Regions from separate parts of the Agrobacterium sp. GD03872 genome, predicted to be linked through region 2. Evidence: predicted binding sites of a transcription regulator. Region 2 holds the regulator's gene; the other holds the start of a gene.
What was found. The regulator HrcA, encoded in region 2, represses chaperone genes, less so after heat shock. The targets are predictions, from matches to a motif close to GTTAGCACTCNCNNNNNGNGAGTGCTAAC.
Positions count from the first base shown of each region.

Region 1: the regulator HrcA is predicted to act here: its motif matches at 1,666-1,694, upstream of groES (co-chaperone GroES).

Region 1 covers NZ_JAOCCY010000029.1:8,183-11,595, reverse strand. The annotation lists gene N5D22_RS26725 (bifunctional riboflavin kinase/FAD synthetase) at 1-485, opposite strand, end outside; gene N5D22_RS26720 (TIGR01459 family HAD-type hydrolase) at 533-1,381, opposite strand; gene groES (co-chaperone GroES) at 1,750-2,046, shown strand; gene groL (chaperonin GroEL) at 2,121-3,413, shown strand, end outside.
Region 2 covers NZ_JAOCCY010000002.1:405,938-409,350, reverse strand. The annotation lists gene ptsN (PTS IIA-like nitrogen regulatory protein PtsN) at 1-6, shown strand, start outside; gene grpE (nucleotide exchange factor GrpE) at 86-721, opposite strand; gene hrcA (heat-inducible transcriptional repressor HrcA) at 835-1,926, opposite strand; gene rph (ribonuclease PH) at 2,062-2,778, shown strand; gene rdgB (RdgB/HAM1 family non-canonical purine NTP pyrophosphatase) at 2,796-3,413, shown strand, end outside.

The DNA of each region.
Region 1 (3,413 bases), on a different contig from region 2:
TCGTCGCGGAAGGCATCCACCAGCGTTACATCGAAACCATGGCGTTTGCCGGCCTCCATCAGGAATGCCGGACCGCCTTCGCGGCCCTTGCCGAAATGGAAATCGAAGCCGGTGACGACAGCGCTGGCGTGAAGCCAGTCGACCAGAATGGACTGGACGAATTCTTCCGCAGAGCGCTGTGAAAATTCCCGGTCGAAGGGATATTCGATGACGGAGCGGAAACCGATGGCCTCAAGGATGCGCGCCTTGAGTGGCGCGGGCGTGAGGCGAAAGACCGGCGTATCGGGACGGAAGACGGAACGGGGATGCGGCTCGAAGGTCAGCACCAGCGCGGGAACGCCACGGGCTTCCGCCAGCTCCAGGGCACGATCCAGCACAGCCCGGTGGCCGCGATGCACGCCGTCGAAATTGCCGATGGCGATGACGCCGCCGCGAAGAGCTTCCGGCAGCGGCTCCCTTTTTTCATTGCGGTGAAAGACGGTCATGGCAATCGATCCATTCCTGTGCCAGCTATTCCTCAGGCAAGACGTCCTCAGGCGAGACGGGGCATCCACCAGCCGGGAGCAGCACCCTGCCCCTTGAGATAGGCGTTCAGAAGCGCCTCGTCCGTCTGGCCGTTCAGCGTATATTCGGCGGCGTGAATGCCGCCGCTGATATAAAGAAGGTTGAGACCGCTCGCAATCGCGCCCTTCACATCCGTCGGCATGCCATCGCCGATGGCGAGCACGCGATCCCTGGGGAAGGCGCCGCGCACCTCTTTGGCCGCCGCGAGGCAGGCTTCATAAATCGGCGCATGCGGCTTGCCGGCAATGCGAACTTCGCCGCCGAGCTGTTCGTAATAAGCGGCCATGGCGCCGGCGCAGGGAATGATGCGCTCGCCGCGCTCCACCACCAGATCGGGATTGGCGCAGATCATCGGCACGTTGCGGGCAATGAAGCCCTTGAGCATTTCGGTATAATCCTCTGGCGTCTCCGTCTCGTCGTCGAAGAAGCCGGTGCAGACCACGGACTGCGCTTCCGCCTCGCCGACGTTTTCGACATCGAGACCGTCCAGCAGCGGCAGATCCCGCTCCGGGCCGAGCAGGAAAACTTTTTTCGGACCTTCCGCGATCAGGCCGCGCGTGACATCGCCGGAAGTGATGATACGGTCATAGGCGTCATCCGGCACGCCGAGAGCGCGAAGCGTCTCGATAACGCCGGAAGCGGGACGCGGCGCATTGGTGATGAGAACCACGGTCTTGCCGGCCTTGCGCGCTTCGTGCAGCGCCACCGTCGCAGCCGGGAAGGCGCTGACGCCATTGTGCAGCACGCCCCAGACATCCGAAAGAATAACGTCGAACCCATCAGTGATTTCGCCGAGAGTGAGAATGCGATGGGCCATGAGATGTTTTCCGGATGCGAGAAGAGGGTGAGCGTCACATCGCAAAGCGGGACGCCAATGGCAAGGAAAAAAGCGCCGCCAGACCGGTCTTTGGCCCGCCTGACGCAGCATGAACACAAATGCCCCTTAGATGCGATGCGGCGGAAACGCGCGAAAAGAATGTCGTCGTGGCGCGCATCCGCGCATGGGAAATTTCTGTCATGGAACGCTGATAACCATAAGCCATGAAATTTTTCAGACAGGGCGTTCTTGACTCCGGCAGATGCCCTCCTTATCTCCGTTCCGCTGGCACTCGATAAAGGAGAGTGCTAACACCCATCAGGCGGGCTGCAAAAGCTCGCGCAGTCATTTGATCGAGGGATTAGACAATGACAAGCACCAATTTCCGCCCGCTTCACGATCGCGTCGTCGTTCGTCGCGTTGAGTCCGAAGAAAAGACCAAGGGCGGCATCATCATTCCCGATACCGCCAAGGAAAAGCCGCAGGAAGGCGAAATCGTCGCCGTCGGTTCCGGCGCACGTGACGAGGCCGGCAAGGTCGTCGCTCTCGACGTCAAGGTTGGCGATCGCGTTCTGTTCGGCAAGTGGTCGGGCACCGAAGTCAAACTCAACGGCGAAGACCTTCTGATCATGAAGGAAGCCGACATCATGGGCATCATCGGCTGATTTCGGCCGACCCATCGTTTCCTTAAATTCCAAGCCGGACCCGATCCGGCCATTCGAAACCAGGAGTTTTGAAAATGGCAGCCAAAGAAGTAAAATTCGGCCGCACAGCACGCGAAAAGATGCTCAAGGGCGTCGACGTTCTTGCTGATGCAGTAAAGGTCACCCTCGGCCCGAAGGGTCGTAACGTCGTTATCGACAAGTCCTTCGGCGCTCCGCGCATCACCAAGGACGGCGTTTCCGTCGCCAAGGAAATCGAACTGGAAGACAAGTTCGAGAACATGGGCGCACAGCTCGTTCGCGAAGTTGCCTCCAAGACCAACGACATCGCCGGTGACGGCACCACCACCGCGACCGTTCTGGCCCAGGCCATCGTTCGCGAAGGTTCCAAGGCAGTTGCTGCCGGCATGAACCCGATGGACCTGAAGCGCGGCATCGATCTGGCCGTTGCTGAAGTCGTCAAGGACCTTCAGGCCAAGGCCAAGAAGATCAACACGTCTGAAGAAGTTGCGCAGGTCGGCACGATCTCCGCAAACGGCGAGCGTCAGATCGGTCTCGACATTGCTGAAGCAATGCAGAAGGTCGGCAACGAAGGCGTCATCACCGTTGAAGAAGCCAAGACCGCTGAAACCGAACTCGAAGTCGTCGAAGGCATGCAGTTCGACCGCGGCTACCTGTCGCCCTACTTCGTGACCAACCCGGAAAAGATGGTTGCGGACCTCGAAGACGCATACATCCTCCTGCACGAAAAGAAGCTCTCGAACCTTCAGGCCATGCTGCCGGTTCTCGAAGCTGTCGTTCAGACCGGCAAGCCGCTCGTCATCATCGCTGAAGACGTCGAAGGCGAAGCTCTTGCAACGCTCGTCGTCAACAAGCTGCGTGGCGGCCTCAAGATCGCTGCCGTCAAGGCTCCTGGCTTCGGCGACCGCCGCAAGGCCATGCTGGAAGACATCGCCATCCTGACCGGTGGTACCGTCATTTCCGAAGACCTCGGCATCAAGCTCGAAAACGTTACCCTCGACATGCTCGGCAAGTCGAAGAAGGTTTCGATCTCCAAGGAAAACACCACGATCGTTGACGGCGCCGGCCAGAAGTCCGACATCGAAGGTCGTGTTGCCCAGATCAAGGCCCAGATCGAAGAAACCACCTCCGACTACGACCGCGAAAAGCTGCAGGAACGTCTTGCCAAGCTCGCTGGCGGCGTTGCCGTTATCCGCGTTGGCGGTTCGACGGAAGTCGAAGTGAAGGAAAAGAAGGACCGCATCGACGACGCTCTCAACGCGACGCGCGCTGCCGTTCAGGAAGGCATCGTACCGGGCGGCGGCGTTGCCCTGCTGCGTTCCTCCACGAAGATCACCGCCAAGGGTGCA
Region 2 (3,413 bases):
GCTTGATCGCAGGCCTCCCCCCAGTTTGATAGCAATAAAAAACGCGCCCTGAAGGCGCGTTTTTTATGACATAAGGACAAATGCCTTACGCGTCTTTTTCATTGAGAGACGATGTGCCCGGCTCTGCCGATGCGGCGGTCTCGACCTTGGGGCCGCCCTTGGCGACACCGACCATGGCGGGGCGCAGCACGCGATCGCCGATGGTGAAACCAGCCTGAACCACCTGCAGCACGGTATTGTTGGGAACCGCCGTATTCGGAATTTCGAACATGGCCTGATGGAAATTCGGGTCGAACTTCTGGCCCTCGGCGTCGATCTTCTTCACGCCGTGGCGTTCCAGCGTCGACAACATCGAACGCTCGGTCATCTCGACGCCTTCGATGAGACCGTTGAGACCGGCTTCGCCATTGGTCTTGAGTTCATCGGGAATGGCCTCAAGCGCACGGCGAAGATTATCGGAAACGGCGAGCATATCGCGCGCAAAACCGGCCAGCGAATAGGTCTTGGCATCCTTGACATCGCGTTCCGTACGGCGGCGAAGATTGTCCATTTCGGCGGCAAGGCGCAGGAACTTGTCACGCAGATCGGCATTTTCGGCCTTCAGCAGCTCGACCTGATCGGGTTCGGCAGCATCCATGGGCTCTTCCCCGGCAAGCGCGGGTTCGACAAGCTCTTCGGCGATATCCGCGTCAGGTCCGGGCTTTTTTGTATCGTCGGTCATGACGTTCTCCAGATTTGAATGTTGTTGGTTGCGCCCGATATCGAGCTTTGACGGGCAAAAATCAAGGCTTGCAGCGAAAAGCTTGCCGCATTCGCTGACCTTGCGGGTCTGTCCTATCTCTGCTTGCGGGAAATGCGGGCCATGATCTGCGCGGTATAATCCACCATCGGCACGATACGGGCGTAGTTCAGCCGGGTCGGGCCGATGACGCCGACCGCACCCACGACACGATTATCCTCATCGCGATAAGGCGCAACGATCAGCGAGGAACCGGAGAGTGAAAACAGCTTGTTTTCCGAGCCGATGAAAATCCTGACCCCCGAGCCGCTTTCCGCAAGGTTGAGGATTTCAATGAGGTTTTCCTTGCGCTCGAGATCGTCGAACAGCAGGCGCACCCGGTCGATATCTTCTTCACCGGCGAGACCCTCGAGCAGGTTGGAGCGCCCACGAACGATGAGACGACCGAGTTTGCCCTCCTCATTGTCACCCGCCCACATGGCAAGCCCCCGTTCCACGAGGTCCTGCGCCAATATGCCGAGTTCCGATTGCAGCTCCGCCCGCTGCGTCTGAAACTGGCCGCGCAGCTCCTGCAGCGTCTGGCCGGACAAATGGGCATTGATGAAATTCGCTGCCTCGGTCAATTGCGACGAGGAAATGCCGGCCGGTAGTTCGATGATGCGGTTTTCGACCTGATTATGGTCACCCACCAGCACGGCGAGCGCCTTGGTGGGCTCCAGCCTTATGAACTCCACATGTTTGAGGATGACATCGTTCTTGGCGGTCAGCACGAGGCCTGCCCCGCGCGACATGCCTGACAGCATGCGGCTCGCCTCCGTCAACAGCCCTTCCAGCGACTGCTCATGCCCGGCAACGGGACCGATCTGACGGTCGATAGTCGCCCTTTCCTCGGCGGGAAGATCGCCCACCTGCATGAAGGCATCGACAAAGAAGCGCAGCCCCGTCTGAGTGGGCAGACGCCCGGCGCTGATATGCGGCGAATAGATGAGACCAAGCTCTTCGAGATCGCTCATGACATTGCGGACGGAGGCGGGTGACAGCGACATCGGCAACAGCCGCGACAGGCTGCGCGATCCGAGCGGCTCGCCCGTATCGAGATAGCCTTCAACGATGCGCCGGAAAATTTCCCGAGACCGTTCATCCAGCAACGATGCCTGATCTTTTGATAGCGGTGCGGAAAAACCCATTTCGTCCGTTCTTTGTCGTTCAAACCAGCTTGCATCAATATAATGCGTTGCAACGCCGCGGCAAAATGGAAATTGGCTTTGCAAAAGCCCGGACCTCGCCTTAGAAGGCAGGGACCAACATGGAGAGTGGATCATATGCGGCCTTCAGGCAGAAAAACCGACCAGATGCGCAAGGTTTCCTTCGAGCGCAATTTCTCGAAACATGCCGAAGGCTCCTGTCTCGTGAAATTCGGCGACACGCATGTGCTCGTCACCGCAAGCCTTGAAGAAAAGACGCCGCCATGGCTGCGCAACAGCGGCAAGGGCTGGGTCACCGCCGAATACGGCATGCTGCCGCGTTCCACCCATGAGCGCATGAAACGCGAAGCCGCTTCCGGCAAGCAGGGTGGCCGCACGCAGGAAATCCAGCGCCTCATCGGCCGCTCGCTGCGCGCGGTCGTCGATCTGCAGGCGCTCGGCGAGCGCCAGATCAGCATCGACTGCGACGTCATCCAGGCCGATGGCGGCACCCGCACCGCTTCCATCACCGGCGCATGGATTGCTTTGCATGATTGCCTGAAATGGATGGAAACCCGCAACATGATCAAGGTCGAGAAGGTTCTGAAGGACCATATCGCCGCGATCTCCTGCGGTATCTTCGCCAATCAGCCGGTGATCGATCTCGATTATCTCGAGGATTCTTCCGCCGAGACCGATGCGAATTTCGTCATCACCGGCTCCGGCGGTATCGTCGAGGTTCAGGGAACGGCGGAAGGCGCGCCTTTCTCCGAGGAAGAGTTCCTGACGCTGCTCGGTCTTGCCAAGGCGGGATGCAGCGAACTGGTCACCCTCCAGAAGCAGGCTATCGCCTGAGCCGACAGGAAAACGTCATGCGCAAGCTCGATACCAGAACGATCGTCGTCGCCAGCCACAACAAGGGCAAGATCGCCGAAATCGCCGATCTGATCGGGCCTTTCGGCTTCTCCGCCAAATCCGCGGCGGAGCTGAACTTTGTCGAGCCTGACGAAACGGGTACGACCTTCGAGGAAAACGCCGCCATCAAGGCGCTTGCCTCCGCCAAGGCGTCCGGCCTTCCGGCTTTGTCCGACGATTCCGGTCTTGTCATCGACGCGCTTGACGGTGCGCCCGGTGTCTACACCGCCAATTGGGCGGAGACGGCCGACGGCACCCGCGACTTTACCATGGCCATGCAGAAGGTCGAGGATGCGCTGGCCGAACGGGGCGTATCGAAGCCGGAAGATCGCACCGGCCGCTTCGTCAGCGTGCTGTGCCTGGCCTGGCCGGACGGGCATCTCGAATATTTCCGCGGCGAGGTGGAAGGCACGGTGGTGTGGCCGCCGCGCGGAACAAGCGGTTTCGGTTACGATCCGGTCTTCAAACCGGAAGGATACGACACCACATTCGGCGAGATGAGCGCGGATGAAAAACACGGCTGGAAACATGGCGACGCCTTCGCGCTTTCGCACCGTGCCCGGGCGTTTAAAAAA